Regions from separate parts of the Sinomonas halotolerans genome, predicted to be linked through region 1. Evidence: predicted binding sites of a transcription regulator. Region 1 holds the regulator's gene; the other holds the start of a gene.
The links. The regulator LexA, encoded in region 1, represses DNA repair genes until DNA is damaged. The targets are predictions, from matches to a motif close to TCGAACANNTGTTCGA.
Positions count from the first base shown of each region.

Region 2: ABCQ75_RS04460 (DUF222 domain-containing protein) is a predicted target of LexA. The motif match lies at 2,714-2,729, and genes of this name have one in related genera.

Region 1 covers NZ_JBDFRB010000001.1:303,728-314,857, reverse strand. Annotated here, with positions in the region: gene ABCQ75_RS01415 (MFS transporter) at 29-1,360, opposite strand; gene ABCQ75_RS01410 (SseB family protein) at 1,483-2,421, opposite strand; gene priA (bifunctional 1-(5-phosphoribosyl)-5-((5-phosphoribosylamino)methylideneamino)imidazole-4-carboxamide isomerase/phosphoribosylanthranilate isomerase PriA) at 2,418-3,158, opposite strand; gene ABCQ75_RS01400 (hypothetical protein) at 3,191-3,337, opposite strand; gene hisH (imidazole glycerol phosphate synthase subunit HisH) at 3,348-4,067, opposite strand; gene hisB (imidazoleglycerol-phosphate dehydratase HisB) at 4,127-4,759, opposite strand; gene ABCQ75_RS01385 (histidinol-phosphate transaminase) at 4,848-5,951, opposite strand; gene ABCQ75_RS01380 (LysM peptidoglycan-binding domain-containing protein) at 6,014-6,391, opposite strand; gene lexA (transcriptional repressor LexA) at 6,731-7,441, shown strand; gene ABCQ75_RS01370 (ATP-dependent DNA helicase) at 7,508-9,538, opposite strand; gene hflX (GTPase HflX) at 9,531-11,130, opposite strand, start outside.
Region 2 covers NZ_JBDFRB010000003.1:80,629-91,758, forward strand. Annotated here, with positions in the region: gene ABCQ75_RS04455 (S9 family peptidase) at 1-732, shown strand, start outside; gene ABCQ75_RS04460 (DUF222 domain-containing protein) at 947-2,590, opposite strand; gene ABCQ75_RS04465 (amino-acid N-acetyltransferase) at 2,852-3,418, shown strand; gene ABCQ75_RS04470 (hypothetical protein) at 3,517-3,963, opposite strand; gene ABCQ75_RS04475 (HhH-GPD family protein) at 4,146-5,168, opposite strand; gene ABCQ75_RS04480 (hypothetical protein) at 5,252-6,037, shown strand; gene disA (DNA integrity scanning diadenylate cyclase DisA) at 6,100-7,176, opposite strand; gene radA (DNA repair protein RadA) at 7,363-8,778, opposite strand; gene ABCQ75_RS04495 (FUSC family protein) at 8,847-9,962, opposite strand; gene pstS (phosphate ABC transporter substrate-binding protein PstS) at 10,231-11,130, shown strand, end outside.

The DNA.
Region 1 (11,130 bases):
GGCTCGCGCGGCTGGCTCCCGTGCGTCCTCAGTTCGCCCCAGAGGCTGGCACGCCAGCGGGCTCGCGGCCGCGGGCCGCGAGGAGCACCAGAGCGGCCGCGCAGGTGAGCGCGCCTGCGGCCCCGATGCCGACGAAGCCCGCCCAGGGGCCAAGGGCATCGATCATCGCGCCCGTGACCGGGGCGCCGAGGGCGGTCCCCGCCGTGAGCGCGGAGCCGTACCAGCCCATGGCCTCCCCCCGGCGCTCCTCCGGGACGATTGCCGCCATGGCCTCCGACGCTGCCGAGAGGGTCGGCGCGCAGAGCAGGCCGGGAAGGATCGAGAGAAGGCTCAGGGTCGCGGTGTCGTGCGCGAACCCCATCGGGATGGTCAGGAGGCTCATCGCGAGCAGCAGGACCATGGGCGGCACGGTACGGCGCATCGCCCCGTAGACGAGCCCGCCGATGAGCGAGGAGAGGCACCAGAAGAAGAAGACCACTCCCAGGTTTGCGCTCTCGCCGTGCCCGCGGAGGACGGCGACGATGCCGACGTCCGTTCCGGTGAGGACCATCCCCGCTCCCGCGGCCACAGCGAGGACGACAACGGCGGCCAGTGTCAGCCACTGCGCTCCCCCGGGCCTCCGCCGCAGGAGGCGCACGAGCCCGGAGGCGCCGTCGGCCTGCCCCGCCGCGACCTCGGTGGGCGCAGGCTGCTCGGCGGACTCGAGGCTCGAGCCCAGGTCCTCGGCCGTCTCAGGGTCTGCCCCCATCTGGGCGCGGGTCGGCAGCGCCCCGGGCTGGCCCGTGCGTGTCGGGGGGTTGAACCACATGAGCGCGAGCCCCGCGAAGGCAGCAGAGACGCCGACGGCCGTGATCCCGACGACGGTGGAGACCTGGACGGCGACGAAGGCCGCGAGGGCCGGGCCGACCATGAAGGTCACCTCGGTGCAGATCGCATCGAGGGCGAAGGCGGTGCGGCGCTGCTGGTCCTCGGTCATGACGCCGAGCGACTGCCGCACCACCGAGAAGACCGGGAGGGCGAAGAGCCCGCCGGCGAATGCGGCGGCGAGCAGTCCGGCATAGTCCAGATGCGGCGCGATCCCCCACACGGCCGCCTCCGCCACGACTGACGGGACGAGCGCGCGGCGCAGGCCTACGGTGTCCACGCGCCTTCCCCTCCACGGCGCCCCGACCGCGATCCCGATCGTGAGCACAGCGGCCACGGCGCCCGCAGCTGCGAATCCGAGCCCGAGCGAGTTGACCACGTGCAGGGTCAGGAGGACGCCGGCTGCCGAATGGGGCAGCCGGGCGACCATCGCCACGAGAAGGAGCCTGCGCACGAGCGGCCGGCGCCACAGCTGTCCGTACTGGGCGAAGTCCACGCCGTCCCCCTTGTCCAACGCGTCGTCCAACGCGCGCTCTGTTCTCCACGCGGCCACTTCTGCGCGCGCTGCCCGCACGCCCACTTCTGCGCGCGCTGCCCGCACGCCCACGCGCGGCAGGCTCAGTCCTGGGCCGGACGGACCTTGACCTCGAGGGAGTCCACGGATTCCGCGAAGCGCCTGTTCCCGGCGAGCCTGCCGTGCAGCTCTGCCACCGTCTCACGCACCGCCTCGGCGGACAAGCCATGCTCGAGCGCGAGTGTGAGCCGCAGCTCGGGCCCGGCTCCGCCGCCCGCCAGGACCCTCCCGCTGCTGTCCCGGGAGGCGACGCCGGCACCTGCGGAGATCTCGACCGCGCGCACGGCGCCGAGCCCCGCCGCAGCCTGCTGGACCTCCCCGAGGAGCTCGGGGTCGGAGTACGAGGGTGTCCACTCCCGCTGCTGGGCGAGCGCCCACACCGCGGGCCGGCGGAGCACGAACGTGGTCTCAGCCCCCGGGTCCACCACCACGAGCTGGGCCTCCTCGGCCACGGCCGAGAGTGCCGCGCGCGGCGCATAGACCGCCACCGGCCGGGCTCCTGGATGCCACGCGGAGAGGCGGGCCACCGAGGTGAAGACCGGAAGCGCCTTGCGCCCGTCCGGGGCGCTGAGGGTGACAAGTGCCATGTCCGCCTCCTTGTCCTCGGCGAAGCCGTGCTCGCCGAGGCCGCCCTCGGCCAGGCTCGCGACGACCGCCACGAAGACTCGCGCCGACGCGAGCGCCCGGTGGACGCCCGTCTCGTCTACGGCGCCCGTGGCGAGCGCGGCCAGCGCCGCAGCGACGCCCGCGTCGGCGAGGCCGTCGTCGTCGTCGAAGTGGTGCAGGGGGTTCCCGTCCCCGCTCAGGTCACGGCCCTCCCACGGCCGTCCGGCCGAGTCGGTGCGCGCGCCGGCCCGGGCGAGCGCCGCGGCGATATGGCCCGGCAGGTTGCGGCCCGCGCCCTCTCCCCCCGCGCCGCCACCCTCAGCGCCGGCGGGCCTCCCCGTACGAGGCACGTCCCCGCCGTCGTGCGCCATGGTCAGCGGCGCCCGGCGACGTCCAGCGCCTCGGCGAGCGTGAACTGGCCGGCGTAGAGGGCCTTGCCCACGATCGCTCCCTCGACGCCGAGCGGGACGAGCTCGCGCAGCGCACGCAGGTCGTCGAGGCTCGAGATGCCGCCGGAGGCCACGACGGGGCGGTCGGTGCGGCCGCAGATCTGGGCCAGGAGCTCGATGTTCGGGCCGCGGAGCGTCCCGTCCTTCGTCACGTCCGTCACGACGTAGCGCGCGCAGCCCGCATCGTCGAGCCGGGCGAGGACCTCCCAGAGGTCGCCCGCGTCCTGCGTCCATCCGCGCGAGGCAAGCGTCGTGCCGCGGACATCGAGGCCGACGGCGATCCGGTCGCCGTGCCGCGCGATGGCACGCGCCGTCCAGTCCGGGTCCTCGAGCGCCGCGGTGCCGAGGTTGACCCGCGCGACGCCGAGGTCGAGGGCCGCCTCGAGCGACGCGTCGTCGCGCAGGCCGCCCGAGAGCTCGACCTTGAGGGAGAGGCTCTTGACGACCTCGGCGAGCAGGGCACGGTTGTCCCCCCGTCCGAACGCGGCGTCGAGGTCCACGAGGTGGACCCACTCGGCGCCCGCCTCCTGCCACGCGAGCGCGGCATCGAGCGGCGAGCCGTAGTTGGTCTCGCTCCCGGCCTCGCCCTGCACGAGGCGGACGGCCTGGCCGTCCACGACGTCGACGGCGGGCAGCAGCTCGAGGACGGACTCCCCAGCACTCATGGTGTTCTCTCTCTCAACGAATCGGTGCTGCCTCACGCAGGCAGCGTCAGCAGGTAGGCGGCGACGAGCGCCGCCGCGGCGAGCACGCCGAAGCTGATCCAGGTCCACGGGGGCAGGCCCTGGCGCCGGAAGGACACCACGCCGCCCACGAGCAGTCCGGCGAGGCCGAACAGCAGCACGGACCACATCTCAGGAGGCCGCCTCGCCGGCGGCCCGCTGCGCGGGGTGGCGGCGCAGCGAGCGGACCCAGTTGCGCAGGAGCCGCGCGCCGGCATCGCCGGACTTCTCCGGGTGGAACTGGGTCGCGCACAGCGGGCCGTTCTCGACTGCCGCGATGAACCGCGCCCCGTGCTCGCTCCAGGTCACGAGGGGCGGCGCCATCTTGGGCTGGGCGACCTCGAAGTCCCACGTCTGCACGCCGTAGGAGTGGACGAAGTAGAAGCGCTCGTCCTCGACGCCCTCGAAGAGCCTCGAGCCCTCCGGCACGGAGACGGTGTTCCAGCCCATGTGCGGAACGACCTCGGCGGGCAGCAGCTCGACCGTGCCGGGCCACTCGCCCAGCCCCTCGGCCTCCACGCCGTGCTCGATCCCCTTCTCGAACATGATCTGGAGGCCCACGCAGATGGCGAGCACGGGCCGGCCGCCGGCCACGCGCCGGCCGATGATGCGCAGTCCGTCGACGGCCTTGAGCTCCTCCATGACGGTCGCGAAGGCGCCCACGCCGGGGACGACCAGGCCGTCGGCGTTGAGCGCGTCCTCGGCCTTCGAGCTGAGCATGACCGCAGCCCCGGCACGCTCGAGCGCACGGACCGCGGAGCGCACATTCCCGGAGCCGTAGTCGAGCACGACGACGGTGGGCCGCCCCTCGGGGTCGGCTGCAGGGCCCCGGTCGGCGTGCGGATCGGCCACGACTGCCCGGGGAGCGTCGGCCGAGGCCTCCGGGAGCGCGTCGTCGGCGGGTCCGGTGCTCACAGGGCCCCCTTCGTGGACGGAATGGCATCGCCGATGCGCGGGTCCGGTTCGACTGCAGCGCGCAGAGCGCGGGCGAAGGCCTTGAACTGGGCCTCGACGATGTGGTGCGGGTCCCTGCCCGCGAGGACGTTCATGTGGAGGCAGATGCCGGCGTGCAGCGTGATCGCCTCGAAGACGTGCCGCGTGAGCGAGCCCGTGAAGTGGCCGCCGATGAGGTGGTACTCCTGCCCCGCGGGCTCGCCGCCGTGGACGAGGTAGGGGCGGCCGGAGACGTCTACCACGGCGTGGGCGAGCGCCTCGTCGAGCGGCACAGTGGCCTCGCCGAAGCGCCGGATGCCGGCCTTGCGGCCCAGGGCCTCGCGCAGGACCTCGCCGAACGTGATCGCCGTGTCCTCGACCGTGTGGTGGACGTCGATGTCGGTGTCGCCGGAGGCCTTGACCGTGAGGTCGATGAGGGAATGCTTGGCGAGCGCGGTGAGCATGTGGTCATAGAACGGGACCGTCGTGGAGATGTCCGAGCGCCCGGTGCCGTCGAGGTTGATCTCGACGAGCACGGTGGACTCGCTCGTGGTCCGTTCCATCCGGGCAGTCCGTGGCGCGGTGGGTGCGGTCTGCAGCTCGGTGCTCATGCGTGTGCCGTCCTTTGCATTCATCGGGTCTGGACAATTCTAGGCCGTCGGCCGCGGTCCCCGGGCGCGTGCCCGGCACCGTGCGGGCTCAGGCCGTGACGAGGAGCTCGCGCAGCCGGTCGAGGAACGCGGTCGTCTCGGCCTCCGTGCCGGCGGTGATACGGAGGCTCCCGGGGATTCCCACGTCCCGCACGATGATGCCCGACTCGAGGAGGCCCTCCCATATCCGGCGGGGGTCCTCGAAGCCGCGGACGAAGACGAAGTTGGAGTCAGAGGCGGCGGGCGAGAGCCCTAGCCCGGCGAGCTCTCGGACGATCCTGTCCCGCTGCCCCTTGATGGCCTCGACCTCGGCCATGAGGGAGGTGCGGTGCCGGAGGGCAGCAAGAGCCGTGGCCTGGGTGACGGCGGAGAGGTGGTAGGGGAGCCGGACGAGCCGGAGGGCGTCGACGACCTCGGGCGCCGCCGCGAGGTAGCCCAGCCGCGCCCCGGCCAGCGCGAACGCCTTGCTCATGGTGCGGCTGACGACGAGGCGCGGCCGGCCCGGCAGGAGCGTCAGGGCGGACTGCGTGCCGGTGTGCGCGAACTCCGCATAGGCCTCGTCCACGATCACGACCGTCTGGCTCTCCTCGCCGGCCGCGTAGACCGCCTCGACGACGTCGAGGCCCAGCGCCGTCCCGGTCGGGTTGTTGGGCGAGCAGAGGATCACGATGCTCGGCGCGTGCTCGCGGACCTGGCGCGCGGCCGATTCGGCGCTGAGGCCGAAGTCCTCGGCACGCTCTCCCTTGATATAGGCGGTGCCGGTCCCGCTCGCGAGCAGCGGGTACATCGAGTAGGTCGGCGGGAAGCTCAGGACTGAGCGTCCGGGCCCGCCGAAGGCCTGGAGCAGCTGCTGGAGGACCTCGTTCGAGCCGTTCGCCGCCCAGAGCTGCTCTGCACCGAGCCCGTGGCCGAGGTACTCGGCCAGCGCCTCGCGCAGGGCGGTGAACTCGCGGTCGGGATAGCGGTTGAGGCCGGCAGCGACCTCGCGGACGGCCTCGACGATCGCCTCCTGGACGTCCTGCGGGACGCCGTACGTGTTCTCGTTGACGTTGAGCTGGATCGGGACGTCGATCTGGGGGGCCCCGTAGGGATGCTGTCCCCGCAGGTCGTCTCTGAGCGGGAGTCGGTTCAAACGTTCGAGCTGGTCGTCCACCCCTCAAGCCTACGCGAGCGGCGGGATGCGGCGACCCACGTGACGGACGGCCTGCGACCGCCTCAGTCCAGCACGGGGACGAGGAGGCGCTCCCCCGCCACCACCCGCGACCCCGTCAGGTCGTTGAGCTCCTGGATCTGCCCTATGGTCACCCGGGCATCCTGCCCGGGAGCGTGCTCGGCCGCGATCGTCCAGAGGGAGTCCCCGGGCTGGACGGTCACCGCGACGGCCTCCCCGGGGCCGGCGAGCATCTCGGCCTCAGCGTGGGCGGGAGCCATGAGAGCCGCCCACAGCGCGAGGAGGCCCACCATCGCCAGCGAGAGCGGGAGGATGATGAGGACGAAGCGCCCGCGGCGCGTGAGCCGCAGCGGCGTGGGCCGCTGCCGTTCGTGGCGGCGCGTCGACGCGCGGCGGGTGCCGGTGGCGAGAGCGTGTGCCATGGTCTGCCTTCCCTTGGGCCCGGCCGCGGATCTGGCGAACAGACCGACGGGACCGGGGACAGCTTTTCGAACGGGTATTCGAACTTCCGTAGGTACTTCTTAGCACCTGCCCTCGAACAAAGTCCAGATGGTGTCGAACACATGTTTGAAACACGCGCTCTCCTGGCCTACGGTTGACACAGCAGGGTCCGCGCCCGGCGTGCAACCGTCGACCACCCTCTCCTCGACGGCATATGGCCATCGTGGCGAGGGGGTCCGACAGTTCTCGAAGACGGCGGGGATCCTGCGAGCTGGCGACCAGGCCCGGACCCGGGCCGGCAGACGAGGAGGCACGGCGGGATGGCGACACGGACCAAGGCAGCGGCCAAGGGGCTCACGGCCCGTCAGCGCCGGATCCTCGAGACGATCCAGCGTTCGGTCCAGGACAACGGCTACCCGCCGTCCATGCGCGAGATCGGGGACACTGTCGGGCTCGCGAGCCTCTCGAGCGTCACGCACCAGCTGAGCCAGCTCGAGAAGCTCGGCTACCTCCGCCGCGACCCCAAGCGCCCGCGCGCCATGGAGGTGCTCATGCCGCTCACTCTCGACGAGGGCCAGCTGAGCGTCACCGGCCCCGAGGCAGGCTCGGTGCTCGGCGCGGGGGGCATCCCCGTCGGGGAGATGGCGAGCGCCGCGGACACGGCCATGGTGCCGCTCGTCGGCCGGATCGCCGCCGGCGGTCCGATCCTCGCCGACCAGGCCGTCGAAGAGGTCATGCCGCTCCCCCGCCAGCTCGTGGGCTACGGGGAGCTCTTCATGCTCAAGGTCAAGGGCGACTCCATGATCGACGCCGCGATCTGCGACGGCGACTGGGTCGTCGTCCGGCGCCAGAACAGCGCCGAGAACGGCGAGATCGTCGCTGCGCTCCTCGACGACGAGGCGACCGTCAAGACGTTCCGCCAGCGTGACGGGCACACGTGGCTCCTGCCGCAGAACACCCAGTACGAGCCGATCCTCGGCGACGAGGCCACGATCATGGGCAAGGTCGTCTCAGTGCTGCGGTCGGTCTGAGCCGCGCGCGTTCCAGGGGCGGCGACCCGCCGGTCGGCCTGAGCCGCGCTCGGTGCGGTCCGCGCGTCAGCCCGCGGCGGCGAGCCGGGCGAGCGCCTTGAGCACAGTGTCCCTCTCGGTCGTGCCCCACAGGGGCGGGAGGGCGCCGCGGAGGAATGCCCCGTAGCGCTCGGTCGCGAGCCGCGAGTCGAGCACGGCCACGACTCCCCTGTCAGCAGTCGAGCGGATGAGCCGCCCGGCGCCCTGCGCGAGGCGCACCGCGGCGTGGGTCGCGGACACCGCCATGAAACCATTGCCGCCGGCCTGCGCGACGGCCCTCGAACGCGCGGTCATGAGCGGGTCGTCCGGACGCGGGAAGGGGATCCTGTCGATGACCACGAGCCGGCACGCGTGGCCTGGGACATCGACCCCCTGCCAGAGCGACATGGTGCCGAAGAGGCAGGTGTCCGGCTCGGCCGCGAACTGCTTCACGAGCGCGCTCATCGACGACTCGCCCTGGCACAGGATGGGCACCTGGATCCGGTCCCGGAGCGCGTCCGCAGCCTCCTCCGCCGCACGGCGCGAGGAGAACAGGCACAGCGCTCCCCCGGACGAGGCCGTGAGGAGGGCCTCGAGCTCGTCGAGCGCCTCGGGGGAGACTCCCCGCCCGGGCTTGGGCAGGTGGCGGGCCACGTAGAGCATTCCCTGGCGGGGGTAGTCGAAGGGCGAGCCGACGTCGATCCCCGTCCACGAGGGGGCGCCCTGGCCGAGGAGACCGAGTCCGCCCGCCGTCGGCTCGAAGGCCGAGCCGATCGCGAGCGTCGCGCTCGTGAGCACCACGGTCCTGTCCGCGAAGAGGCCGTCGCGGAGCCGCCCGCCCACGCTGAGCGGGGCGATGTTCAGGACCGCTGGAGCGTCGTCGTCGGGGGCGGCGTAGCCGGACGCGGGGTCGAACGTCCCCGTCCGCGTGATCCACACGACCTCGCGGCTGGCCTCGGCATCGAGGATCCGCTCACAGGTGTCCACGAGCGCCGCGAGCCGGGAGCGCGCGACCTGCCGCCCGCCGTCGGATGCATTCTGCCCCTCCCCGGGCTTGGATTCGGACAGGGCCACCCTGCAGGCGTCGCGCACGAGCGCGACGTCCTGGGCCTGCTCCTCGCTGAGCCCGCGCGAGAGGAGGCCTGTCGGCGCCGTGGTGAGGGAGAGCTCGAGGCCCTGCGCGGCCGCGTGGAGGGCGTCCACGCTGATGCCCGTGTGCTTGCGCGCGCTCGAGGCCGCCGCGGAGACCATTGCAGCCGAGAGCTGGGCGCTCACGGCGCCTGTGACCCGGTCGGCGAGCTCGTGGGCCTCGTCCACCACGACCACATCGTGCTCCGGGAGCACCGCGAGGCCCTCGAACGCGTTGATGGCGAGCAGGGCATGGTTCGTCACCACGATGTCGGCCTCGGCGCCGCGCTGGCGGGCGAGCTCGCTGAAGCATTCCGCCGCGAAAGGGCACCGCTGCGCACCGAGGCATTCGAGCGCAGAGACCGAGACCTGCCGCCACGCCCGGTCGGAGACCCCGGGGACCAGCTCGTCGCGGTCCCCCGTCTCGGTGTCCTCGGCCCACTCGCGCAGGCGCTTGACCTCGCGTCCCAGCTGGGAGCTGGGCGGCGCGGCAGGATGCCCGACGGCGGTCTCCTCGCCCAGGCTGAAGAGGGCTCCGTCGGCGGGTTCGTCCGTGGGGAAGCCTCCCTCGAGCTTGTGCCGGCACAGGTAGTTCGAGCGTCCCTTCACGAGGGCGACGTCGACGGGACGGTCCAGATGCGGGGACACGGCCTCGAGGAGGCGGGGCAGGTCGCGTCCGACGATCTGGGCCTGCAGCGCGAGCGTGGCGGTGGCGACGACCGCGGGACGGTCGCTGTGCTGCGCGTGTGCGATGAGCGGAACGAGGTAGGCGAGGGACTTCCCCGTCCCGGTGCCGGCCTGGACGAGGAGGTGCTCCCCCTCCTCGATCGCCCGCGCCACCTGGCGCGCCATCTCATGCTGCCCCTCGCGCTGGGCGCCGCCCATCGCCGCGACGGCCGCGTCGAGCAGCCGCACGGCCTGCGCCTCGGGCCCGGCGTCCGCCTCAGCCATCGACAGCGAACGGGGCGAGCTCCGCCGCGAGGTCCTCGCGCACCACGACCTCGACGCGCGTGCCCTGCTCGACGTGGTCGAGGGAGCGGATCTCCGAGCTCGACTCGTGCAGCCGGTTGAGCACGTCGCCTCGGCTGTACGGGACCAGGAGGGTCAGTGCCACGTCCGGGCGCGGAATCGCGTCGCTGATGGCCTGCTTGAGCTCGGCGATGCCCTCCCCCGTGCGGGCCGAGACCACCACATGGCGCTTCTCGCGCTGCCGCAGCCGCTCGAGGACGAAGGGGTCCGCGGCGTCGGCCTTGTTGAGCACGATGATCTCCGGGACCTTGCGCGCGTCCACTTCTGCGAAGACCTCGCGGACCGCGGCGATCTGCCCCTCGGGGTCCGGGTGCGAGGCGTCGACGACGTGGAGGATGAGGTCGGCGTCGGCCACCTCCTCGAGGGTGGACCGGAATGCCTCGACGAGCTGCGTGGGCAGCGAGCGGACGAACCCGACCGTGTCCGCGAGCGTGTACGGGAGACCGTCGGCCGTCTCGGCGCGGCGGACTGTCGGGTCGAGGGTCGCGAACAGGGCGTTCTCGACCAGGACTCCGGCGTCCGTGAGCCGGTTGAGGAGCGAGGACTTGCCGGCGTTGGTGTAGCCGGCGATCGCGACCGACGGGACCTCGTTGCGCTTGCGGTTGGCCCGCTTGGTCTCGCGCGCCGGCTTCATGCCAGCGATCTCACGCCTCAGCTTGGCCATCCGGGTGCGGATGCGCCGGCGGTCCAGCTCGATCTTGGTCTCGCCGGGACCGCGGGAGCCGATGCCGCCGCCGGCTGCACCGACCCGGCCACCGGCCTGGCGGGACATCGACTCGCCCCAGCCGCGCAGGCGTGGGAGGAGGTACTCGAGCTGCGCGAGCTCCACCTGCGCCTTGCCCTCGCGGCTCTTGGCGTGCTGGGCGAAGATGTCCAGGATCAGGGCGGTCCGGTCGATCACCTTGACCTTGACCACATCCTCGAGGCCGCGCCGCTGCGACGGGGAGAGCTCGGAGTCGACCACGACCGTGTCCGCACCCGTCGCCATGACGATGTCGCGCAGCTCGAGCGCCTTGCCCGAGCCGAGGAAGGTGCCGGGGTCAGGCTTCTGGCGGCGCTGCACGACGCCGTCGAGCACCTCCGAGCCAGCCGTCTCCGCGAGTGCGGCGAGCTCGCGGAGCGAGTTCTCCGCCTCCTCGAGCGTGCCCTCCGTCCAGAGGCCCGCGAGCACGACGCGTTCGAGGCGCAGCTGCCGGTACTCGACCTCGGTGACGTCCTCGAGCTCGGTGGAGAGCCCGGCCACGCGGCGCAGTGCCCGCCGCTCATCGAGGTCGCGCTGCTCGCCGTCGTAGTCGCCGTGCTCGAACTCGAGCGCGGAGAGCGCCTGGGCCCGGCCGGACAGGCTGCGCCGCGAGCCGGCGGATCCGCCTGCGACGTCCCCGCCGGCCCCGGGCGCCTCTGCACCCTTGGCTGAGGCTGCGTCCTCGGTGGTGAGAATGCGGTCGATCACAGCGCGGATGTCGGCGGCGCTCAGGTCGCCGGACTCGGCACCGCTGTCGGACGGGACGCGCGGG
Region 2 (11,130 bases), on a different contig from region 1:
GCCGGCCGGCACCCCCTCCTGCTGTGGATCCACGGCGGGCCGATCGGCTCGTGGAACGCGTGGACGTGGCGCTGGAGCCCGTGGCTCATGACTGCGCAGGGCTATGCGGTGCTGCTGCCGGACCCTGCCCTGTCCACGGGGTATGGCCAGCGGTTCATCGATCGGGGCTGGAACGCGTGGGGCGATGCGCCGTTCACCGACCTCATGGCCCTCACCGACGCCGCGCTCGAGCGGGACGACCTCGACCCGGAGCGGACCGCAGCGATGGGCGGTTCCTTCGGGGGGTACATGGCGAACTGGGTGGCCGGGCACACGGACCGGTTCAAGGCCATCGTCACGCACGCCAGCCTGTGGGGCCTCGAGGGGTTCGGGCCCACGACAGACATGTCCATGTACTGGGCCCGCGAGATGGACGAGGCGATGACGTCCACTCATTCCCCCCACCGCGCGATCGAGGACATCCGCACTCCCATGCTCGTGATCCACGGGGACAAGGACTACCGGGTTCCCATCGGAGAGGGCCTGCGGCTGTGGTACGAGCTCCTCTCGCGCTCGCAGCTCGCCACCGACGAGCACGGCCGCACCCCGCACCGCTTCCTCTACTTCCCGGACGAGAACCACTGGATCCTCAAGCCCCAGCACGCCAAGGTCTGGTACGCGGTGGTGAACGCGTTCCTCGCGGAGCACGTCCTCGGAGAGTCCCGCGCACTCCCACGCGAGCTGGGGCTGTAGGCGGGCGGGACTGCCCGGCGGACGGGGCGGGCAGCCAAGGCGGGCGGAGCCGCCGGCTGGCCCGGGCCGCCTGACCCGAGCCACCGGCGGGCGGAGCCGCCGGGCAGAGCCGCGGGAGGGCTGAGCCGCGGGAGGGCTGAGCCGCGGGAGGGCTGAGCCGCGGGAGGGCTGAGCCGCGGGAGGGCTGAGCCGCCAGGGCGGTCGCCGATGGCTCTCAGAACGGCGGAGCCTCTGACGGCCGCGAAGGCGCTCGGAACGGTGGCCCCTCCGGGAGCGGCGGTGGCTCGGGCTCGGGCTCGAGCGCCGTCGCCGCTCCCGCCGGTCCCCCGAGGATGTGGTCGCGGTCAAGTGGTTCTGCGGGGTGCTCGAATCCAAGAAGCGTGGTCCACACGACGTCCGCGCCGAGTCGCCTTCCACCCTCGGCGGGCGTCCGGCGGAGCGTGAAGAGGGCGAGCGACTTGAGGGCGTGGTGCTTAGGGCAGAGCAGTGCCAGATTGTCGGCATCGGTGGGGCCGCCGTCCTGCCATTCGACGATGTGGTCGATCTCCGAGCGCCGCGCTGCCCGCGTGCATCCCGGGACCCTGCAGGCGCCATCCCGATAGCGGATGAACCGTCTGAGCGACTCCGGCGGCCGGTAGACCGTTCTGCCCAATCTGACGGGCACGCCTTCTGCGTCCGTCCAGAGGCGCTGCCACGTCGGAGCTGCGGCGGCGAGGCCGCGCGCGGTGTGCGCATCGACCACGCCATACCCCTCGAGCTCGGCGACATCGTCCGACGCGCCCAACAGCACCGCTGCCGGAATGTGGACGACGACCTCGGCCCGGACGAGATCGTCCAGAGCCTCGGGAAGGGCGACCGGTTCCGGCAGTGCTTCCGCGGGGGCCGCTGCCGCGGGGGTCTGGTCCGCGGGGGCCGCTGCTGCGGGGGTCTGGTCCGTGGGGGCCGCTGCTGCGGGGGTCTGGTCCGTGGGGGCCGCTGCTGCGGGGGTCTGGTTCGCGGGGGCCGCTGCTGCGGGGGTCTGGTCCGCGGTGGCCGGTGCCGCCGGGGTCTGGTCCGCGGCCCGCGCGGGCTGCGGCGGCCGGCTGCCGCCCGAAGGTCCCGTCCCGGGGCGGGCGCCGTGGGCGAGCAGTGCCTGTGCGAGGGCGTCGGCCCGCAGCTGGGGCGTGGTCCGGTACTCTCCGTCGGCGCCGCGGGCGGCCCGGGCGATGGCATCGACCCGCTTGTACGCCGCAATGCCGATCTCGGCGGGCAGCAGGGCTGTCAGCGTGCACATTCCGTCATCCTCGGGCCGGAGCCAGACGCCCCGGTCAGCCGTGGCCTTGGCGCGCCGCTCCGTGATCGACTCGGGATGCCGCCGCTCCCGCATGCCCTTCACTGCGATGCGCAGCTCGCCCGGCGTCCGCAGGTGGCCCTTGCGCGTGCGCAGCCGGCCCAGCGCCTCCATGCCGAGGAGTTCGGCCGCCTCGGGGGGAAGCGTGGAGGCCTGGTCGACGATGACCTTGGCATGGGCCTCGCTGATGTCCCCCGCGAGCAGGGCCTCGTGGACCGCAGGGTGAGTGTTGACGAGCGAGTCTGAGAAGTTCACGGCCCGTGCGGCCGCCGCCTCCGACGTCCCGGCCACGAGCGCGACCTCGGAGACAGTGGCGGCATGGGCGAGGTCACCGTCAAGGCGGAGCGGCTGTCCGTCACGGCCGTTGAGCGGCTCCTCGGCGATCTGCTGGGCCAGCAGATTCACGAGGAAGGCCCTCAGCGCAGCGCTGTAGGCGTCGAAGTCCGCCAGCGCCTTGAGCGTCCTCGCCGCGCCATGAGGAGCCGTGAGGACCGCCGGGTCGACCCACAGTGCCCCACGAAGGGCCATCCGGTCCCGTGACGTGAAGGGAAGTGCCGCTCCGGGGGGAACGGCAGCAGCTGCCGTCGGACTGTGCACTCGCTCTCCCCCTTCCCTTCCCGCGAGGTCCGCGGTGATTCGACCTAAATCTATTCGAACATGTGTTCGATTCTAATCGCCGGTTCGGTTCCTGCCAAGTGCCCGCCGGGAATGCGGCTGCAGCCCGCGCCTCCGGGCCGCGCCCCGCGGCGGCGAGGGCCCGGCATCGTGCGCCGCCCTAGGATTGAACGCATGACCGCAGCCCACCCGCGCCAGCATGCCGGACCCGACGCCGCCCCGCCGTTCACCCTGCGGCGTGCCCGCACGACCGACGTGCCGGCGATCAAGGCGCTCGTGGCGCCCCTTGCGGAGCGGCGCATCCTCATCTCCAAGGAGACGGTCGCCTACTACGAGGCCATCCAGGAGTTCCGGGTCGCGGAGACGCCCGAGGGCGAGGTGATCGGCTGCGGCGCCCTCCACGTCATGTGGGAGGACCTCGCCGAGGTGCGCACGCTCGCCGCCGCGGACCACTGGCGCGGGCGCGGCGTGGGCCACGCCCTCGTCGAGCAGCTCTTGAGGGATGCGCACGACGTCGGGGTGCAGAGGGTCTTCTGCCTCACCTTCGAGGTGGGGTTCTTCGAGCGGCACGGATTCGAGGTCATGGCGGACCAGTCGCCCGTGGCGCTCGAGGTGTACTCCGAGCTGCTGCGCTCGCACGACGAGGGCGTGGCCGAGTTCCTCGACCTGGCCCGGGTCAAGCCGAACACCCTGGGCAACACGCGGATGCTCGCCTGGCTCGGCGGCCGGGCGCGCGAGTAGGCCCGAGGGCGCGCGAGTAGGCCCGAGGGCGCGAGCAGGCCCGTGGGCTCGGAGCCGGCGGGTCCGGGCGGGCCGGGCGCTGCGGTATGGGGCGGCCACTAGGGCTTGGCGTGGAGGCCCTGCGAGTCCAGGACCACCACCGCGCGGATGAACTTCCCGCAGTGCTCGCCGAACGGGTACTCGGCGATCGGGGTGAAGTCGAGCCGGTGGAGCGCTGTGGGGCCCGGCCTGCCGGTGGTCGAGGACTCCATCACGCGCACGGTGAGGGCGATCTGCTCCTCCGTGAGCACCCCCATGTCCAGATGCGCGACGCGGGGCTGGCCCGGATCCCCGTACGGGTCCGCGGGGAGGAGCTCGAGCCTGTCCTCCCGGCAGTTGGTGCCCTGGCACGCCCGGGCCCACAGTGCCGTGATGGACTCGGCGTCCTGGGTGGGGACCTCGATCGTCACGAAGGGCGCGGCCGCGATGGCCGGGCACGGCCGCGGCTCCAGGACGACGCACCCGCTGAGGGCCATCGCGAGCGCGAGCGGCAGGAACCCCAGCACAGTCCGCCGATTCCCCGTCTGGCAGGCTCTCCTCTGGCGGGTTTCCCTCTGCCGGATGGACATGCTTCAGGCTAGGCGCCGGGCAGACGGTGCGGACAGTCCGGAACGGCGGCGATCGGGCCACAGAACGGTCACGCCACGACAGCCGAGGCAGGAGGGCCCGGCTCCCCGGCCCGGCCGGGTCAGGGCAGCCGCAGGCCGCCGTCGACCTCGACCGCGAGGCCGTCCGCGATGAGCCCCTCGAGCGCGCGGTGGAGCTGCTCGGGGCCCGTGTTGAGTGCGTGGAGCCGGGCGAGCGCTGCGGCGACGGTGCCCGGGGCGATCCCGGGACGTGGCGGGGTGCCCAGGGTGCCCGGGGTGCCCGGGGCGGGGGCCGCCGTGAAGAGCTCCCGCGCCACGGGGCGCTCGGCCGCACGGAGCACGGCCATGGCGGCGCCGCGCACCTGCCGGTCGGTCCCATGCCATGCCTGCCCCTTGGGCACATAGGAGGGCGGCGGCTCGCCGGCGGCCCGCCAGGCGCACTCATGCGCCACGGGGCATGCGTCGCAGCGGGGGCTCCGTGCGGTGCACACGAGCGCGCCGAGCTCCATGACGCCGACGTTCCAGCGGACGGAGGCATCGTCGTCGTGCGGGAGGAGCGCTGCCGCCCGCCGCTGTTCCGCGGCCGTGAGGGAGGGCGCGGGGAGCGCGTCGCCGCCCAGGAGTCGCGCGTGGACGCGCCGGATGTTCGTGTCCACCACGGTGGCCCGGTGCCCGAACGCGAACGCCGCGACTGCCGCCGCGGTGTACGCGCCCACGCCGGGCAGCGCGAGCAGCCCCTCCTCGGTGCCGGGCAGCTCGCCCCCGTGCTCGGCGGCGATGACGGACGCCGCGGCATGGAGCCGGAGCGCCCTGCGCGGGTAGCCGAGCCGTCCCCACGCGCGCACCGCCTCGCCGGGCGCCTCGGCCGCGAGGTCCGCGGGCCGCGGCCAGCGTTCCATCCACTCGCGCCACACGGGCAGAACCCGCACGACAGGCGTCTGCTGCAGCATCACCTCGCTCACGAGCACGCCCCACGGCGTCCGCTCCGGCGCACGCCAGGGGAGTTCCCGCGCGGCCGCCTCGAACCAGTCCGCCACGGCCCCGTGCAGGCGGGCCAGCCGCTCGGCGGCCTCGGGGCCCGTCTGGGGTGCGGCGCCCTCGCGCGTGCGGGCGACGGCATGCATGCTGATGGGAGCGGGTGTGGGCACGCATCCACTCTAGGCGCCGGCTGCCGGGCACGGGCCAGGGCTGCGCCTAGGCTAGGAGCATGGCACGGAAGGAGACCGAGCGCGGCGCGGGACGGGCATCAAGGGCGGGACAGGCGGGGAAGAAGCCGGCAGGAAGGCCCGCCGCAGGAAGGCCCGCCGCAGGCGCTGCCGGGAGGCCCTCCGGACGCCCCGGACAGCGGCGGCAGAGCCCGGCGGTCTACCGCAGGCGCCGCATCGCGGTCCTCGTCCTGGGCCTCCTCGTCCTCGGGCTCCTCGGCTTCGGCGGCTGGGCGGCCGCGCTCGCGGTCGGCTCGCTCACGGGCGCACCGTGGGCCCCTGGGCCGGGCGGTTCTGCGGGCGGTTCCGGCTCCTCCGCGGCTGCCAGCCCGGGCACGACGGCGACGGGCGCCTCCGCGGGGGCGTCGCCGTCGTCCGCTTCCCCGGGCGCCTCACCCACGCCGAGCTGCAGCCGCGAGCTCATCACCGTGACCGCGTCCACCGACAAGCCCGTGTACCAGCCCACGGAGAAGCCCCTCTTCACCCTCCGCGTCACGAACGGCAACCCCCTCCCCTGCGAGGTGAACGTGGGCACCTCCCAGATGGAATTCCTCGTGGTGAGCGGCACGGACCGGATCTTCTCGTCCAAGGACTGCCAGGCAGACTTCAAGGACCTGCCCAAGGTGATCCCCGCGGGCAAGTCCGAGGCCGCGAACTTCCCGTGGCCGCGGACCCGCAGCGTGGAGGGATGCCGGGCGGTCAAGGTCGCGCCCAAGCCCGGCTACTACGTGCTCACGGCCTCGCTCGGAGCCACGACCAGCTCGAAGGCGGTCTTCGAGCTGAAGTAGGCCTGCCCTCAGTCGGCCGCGGGCTGGACACAGCAGTGCTGGACGCGGCAGCCCGGGCGGGCTCAGAGGAAGCGGTCGAGGAGGCTAGCCTCTGCCATGCGGCTGAGGCCCTCGCGCACGGTGCGGGCGCGCTGCTCGCCGATTCCGTCCACCACCATGAGGTCCTCGATCGTGGCTGCCATGAGGTTCTGCAGGCCGCCGAAGTGGTCCACGAGCCGGTCCGCGACGGCGCGGGGCACCGGCTTGAGGCCCGAGATGAGACGGTACCCGCGCGGCTGGACATGGGCATCGAGGAAGTCCGAACCGCCCGCGTAGCCGAGGATCGCGGCGATGCGGTTGAGGTCGATGAGCTCCGCGCTCGAGAGTTCCATGAGGGCCTGGACCGCGCCGTCGATCGTCTCGGAGGTGGTGTCGTCTCCCGCGTAGTCGCGGATCACCACGTCGCTCCCGGCGCCGAGGCCCGCTGTGAGCTCCTCGAGCTGGAGCGAGAGGAGGCGGCCGTCGTCGCCGAGCTCGAGCACGTACTGGGCGATCTCCTCGGAGATGCGCCGCACCATCTCCTGCCGCTGGAGCGCCTGCGCCACGTCGCGGACGGTGACCATGGCCTCGATCTCGAGGGCGGAGAGGGAGTTGGTCACCTGGGCGAGGCGGGCACGGTAGCGCTCGAGGGTCGCGAGAGCCTGGTTCGCGCGGGCCAGTACCCGCTCGGAGTCCTCGATGACGTGGCGGAGGCCGCGCACGTAGAGGGCGATGATCTGCATGGACTGGCTCACGGAGACCACGGGGAGCCCGGTCTGGATGGCCACGCGCTCGGCGGTGCGGTGGCGGGTGCCGGACTCGTGCGTCTCGATGGTGGAGTCCGGGACGAGGTGCACGGCCGCGCGGACGATCGTCTTGGCCTCGCGGTCCGTGACGATTGCGCCGTCCATCTTCGCGAGCTCGCGGAGGCGGGTGGGGGAGAAGTCGATGCCGATCTCGAACCCGCCCGAGCACAGGGACTCCACCGTCGGGTTGTAGCCGAGGACGATCAGGGCGCCGGTGCGGCCGCGCAGGATCCGCTCGAGGCCGTCCCGGAGGGCGGTTCCGGGTGCGACCTGGGCCAAGGTGGCCTTGAGCACTTCCTCGGGCGTCCGCGCCATTCGTTGTCCCTTGTCTCGTCCGCGGGCGCTGCACCTCGGCCGGCGCGGCGCGTGCCTGCGCAGGCACGGCTCCATGCTATCGGCGCGATCGGCGCGGAGTACGGGGAGTCTGCAGGCCCGCGGGACGCAAATGTACAACGATTCGGCCAGCGCCGGTAGGGCCTTCTGCCAGCGGATCCTTCCGGGTCAGCTGCCCGGGATGAGGAGCTCGAGGGCTTCGGCGACGTGCGCGACCTCGCGGACCTTGAAGCCCTCGGGCACCTCGCCGGGACCGGTGGGACTCGCGGGGACCACCGCATGCGTGAAGCCGAGCCGGTGGGCCTCCTGGATGCGCCGGTTGATGCCCGGCACGGGCCGCACCTCACCGGCCAGCCCGACCTCGCCGAAGGCGATGAGGCGCTCAGGGAGCGCGATCCGCGACTTGGCGGATGCGACCGCCAGCGCCACGGCGAGGTCTGTGGCCGGTTCGCTCAGCTTCACTCCGCCCACGGTGGCCACGTAGGAGTCGTCCTTGTGCAGGAGGCACCCGGCCCGCTGCTGGAGCACCGCGAGGAGCATGGCCACACGTGAGGAGTCGAGCCCGCTCGTCGCGCGGCGCGGCTGGCCCGCTGCGCTCTCGGCGAGGAGGGACTGCACCTCGGCGAGCAGGGGCCGCCGGCCCTCCATTGTGACGGTGATGCACGTGCCGGAGACAGGCTCGCGCGTGCGCGAGACGAAGAGCCCGGACGGATCGGTGACGCTCAGGATCCCCGCCTCGGTGAGGTCGAAGCAGCCCACCTCGTCCGTGGGGCCGTACCGGTTCTTCACAGCGCGCAGGAGCCGCAGGCGCGAGTGTCGCTCGCCCTCGAACTGGCACACCACGTCCACGAGGTGCTCGAGCAGGCGCGGCCCGGCGATCGAGCCGTCCTTGGTCACGTGGCCCACGAGCAGCGTCGTCATGTTCCGCCGCTTCGCCGCCGCGATGAGCGAGGCTGCCACTTCGCGCACCTGCGAGACGCCGCCCGCACTGCCATCCACCTCGGGGCTCGAGAGGGTCTGGACCGAGTCGACGATGAGCAGCTGCGGCTCGAGCTTCTCGACGTGGCCGAGCGCCTGTGCGAGGTCCGTCTCCGCGGCGAGGAACAGCCGCGGCGCGACGGCGCCGATCCGCTCGGCCCGCAGCTTCACCTGGGCCGCGGACTCCTCGCCCGTCACGTAGAGGACGTCCCGTGCCCCGGCAGCCCCGGTCTCCCGGGCGCCGGCCACCTTCGCGGCGACGTCCAGCAGGAGGGTGGACTTGCCGACGCCGGGCTCCCCGGCCAGGAGGATGACGGCACCGGGCACGAGGCCCCCGCCGAGGACGCGGTCGAGCTCGCTGGCCCCCGTGGGGAGGAATGAGGCGTGGGTCGCGTCCACGTCCGCAATGGGCCTGGCCGGTTCGAGGACGGTCGCGGCCGCCGTGGTCCGCGCGACGACGGCGCCGACCTCCTCGACCGTTCCCCAGGCCTGGCACTCGCCGCAGCGGCCCACCCACTTGGCCGTGGTCCAGCCGCATTCGGCGCAGCGGTAGCCGGGGGCCTTGCCGGCACGGGCGGTGCTGCGCGCAGAGGTCTTCGTCGCCATGGTCCCAAGGCTACGGGAGGCGTCCGACACTCCGGCGCCTCTTCTCCCCAGAGCGGTCCCGCCCCTCCTCACAGCGCCGGGAGCAGCGCGACGGCGTCCTCATGGGTGTGCCCCGTGGCCTCGAGGAGGTCCACGAGCAGGGGCCGGAGGAGGATCACGAGCGCCTCGCCCTCGAGCCGCTCCACCTCAAGGCTTCTGGGATGGGCGCGCGCGGCGATGACGGCGAGCTCGGCCCGCGCGGTCCGCATCTGCGCCTCGCGCTCCTCCCGCCGCTCGGCCACGAGACCCAGCGCCACGTCGTCGAGCGCGTCCGCGGTGTCCTCGAGGAGGCCCGCGATCTGCTCCGCCGCCTCGCGCGTGAGCGCGGCGTTGTTGATCACTGAGGTGAGCCGCCGCGCCACGACGCGGCCATTGCGCATCGCGAGGTCAAGGTAGCCCACGGCATCCGCGAGCTCCTCGATCTCGGTGCGGTGCCGGCGGTAGGCGGGTGCGATCGTGGCGACCTCGGAGGAGCTGCGGAGCGTGGCCGTGATCGAGTCCAGGAGCTGCTGCGAGCTGCGGCCCCGCACGAGGGCGTGCCACGCGCGGGTGGAATCGGCGTCCGCGAGGGCTGCGGCGCATTCGCGCAGCATGGTGGAGAACTCGTCCACGAGCTGGCGCACATCCCGCCGCGGCTGGACGCGCGGGTCGCGCGGCAGGACTGCGGTGATCACGAGCGCGGTGAGGCCGCCGACGACGGCGTCCAGGCTCCGCGTGAACGGCCCGCCGTCGGGGGCTGGCAGGAGCACGACGAGGAGCGACTGCAGGCCGAGCTGGGTGGCGAAGATGACCCCGCGGTCGAGGAAGCGGGCCACGAGCAGCGAGACGAAGAGAATGACGCCGGCCTGCCAGATCCCCGGCCCGATGACGTGCATGAGGAGGTCGCCGACCGCGATCCCGAGGGTGCATCCGAGGGCGACCTCGAGGGTCTTGCGGATGGTGAGGTCCCGGCCGAAGCTGAGCGAAATGAGGGCCGAGGTCGCGGCGAAGATCGGTCCATTGTGGCCGAGGACGCCCTCGGCGATGACATAGGCGAGCACGGCGGCGACCGTCATGCCGACGGCGGGGAGGACCGAGCGGCCCGCGCGGGTCAGACCGGACGCGACGAAGGCCCGCACGAGGGCCTGCGGGCTCGTCCTGTCCATACAGGCAGTCTAGGTTGGGCGTCCGGCCGGAGGGCCCGATGCGGCCCTCGCCACGGCCTGTTCACGGGCATTTCCCCTTGCCATAGCACCGTGTTCGCCTAGGCTGGGTGTGACATAGGCGACAGTGAGCGGGCTGGGCCGTCATTCGATGTCCGTGCCTCGTTCACCTTCCGTTAACCATCGACGACGAGAGTCTTTACCTGACGGCCCTAGGTTCGTCCGAAGTACGGATCGTACGCACCCAAACCACCCTGAAAGGGGTTCTTTCGTGAAGGCTCTCCGTTTCGGCCGCCTCTCGGCCGTTGCTGTTGTCGCCGCCGGCGCGCTCGCCCTGTCCGCCTGCGGTTCGGACAACGCCACCGGCACCCAGACTTCCGGCGCCGCCGGCTCCGGCGTCACCGGCACCCTGACGGGCGCTGGCTCCTCCGCCCAGGGCGCTGCCATGGACGCGTGGAAGACCGGCTTCGCTGCCGCCAACTCCGGCGCGACCGTGCAGTACTCCCCGGACGGCTCGGGCGCCGGCCGCAAGGCCCTCCTCGACGGTTCGGCCCAGTTCGCCGGCTCGGACGCTGCGCTCAAGGACGAGGAGCTGGAGAAGGCCAAGGAGATCTGCGGCCCCGAGGGCGCCATCGACGTCCCGGTCTACATCTCCCCGATCGCCGTGGCGTTCAACCTCCCCGAGGTCAAGGAGCTCAAGCTCGACGCCGAGACCATCGCCAACATCTTCCGCGGCAAGATCGCCAAGTGGAACGACCCGGCGATCGCGAAGCTCAACGAGGGCGTCTCCCTCCCGGACCTCAAGGTCACCCCGGTTCACCGTTCGGATGACTCGGGCACCACGAAGAACTTCACCGAGTACCTCTCCGCTGTGGCCCCGTCGGTGTGGACCGACAAGGCCGATGGCGAGTGGCCGTCCTCGCTCGCCGGCGAGAACGCCAAGGGCACCTCGGGCGTCGTCAAGGTCGTCACGGACACCCCGGGTGCCGTGACCTACGCGGACGACTCGGCCGTCTCCGGCAAGCTCGGCACCGCTTCCCTCAAGGTCGGCGAGGAGTTCGTGAAGATCTCCGCCGAGGCCGCTGCCAAGGCCGTCGAGGTCAGCAAGCAGGCCGAGGGCCGCGCGGCCAACGACCTCGCCATCAAGCTCGACCGCAAGACCACCGAGGCC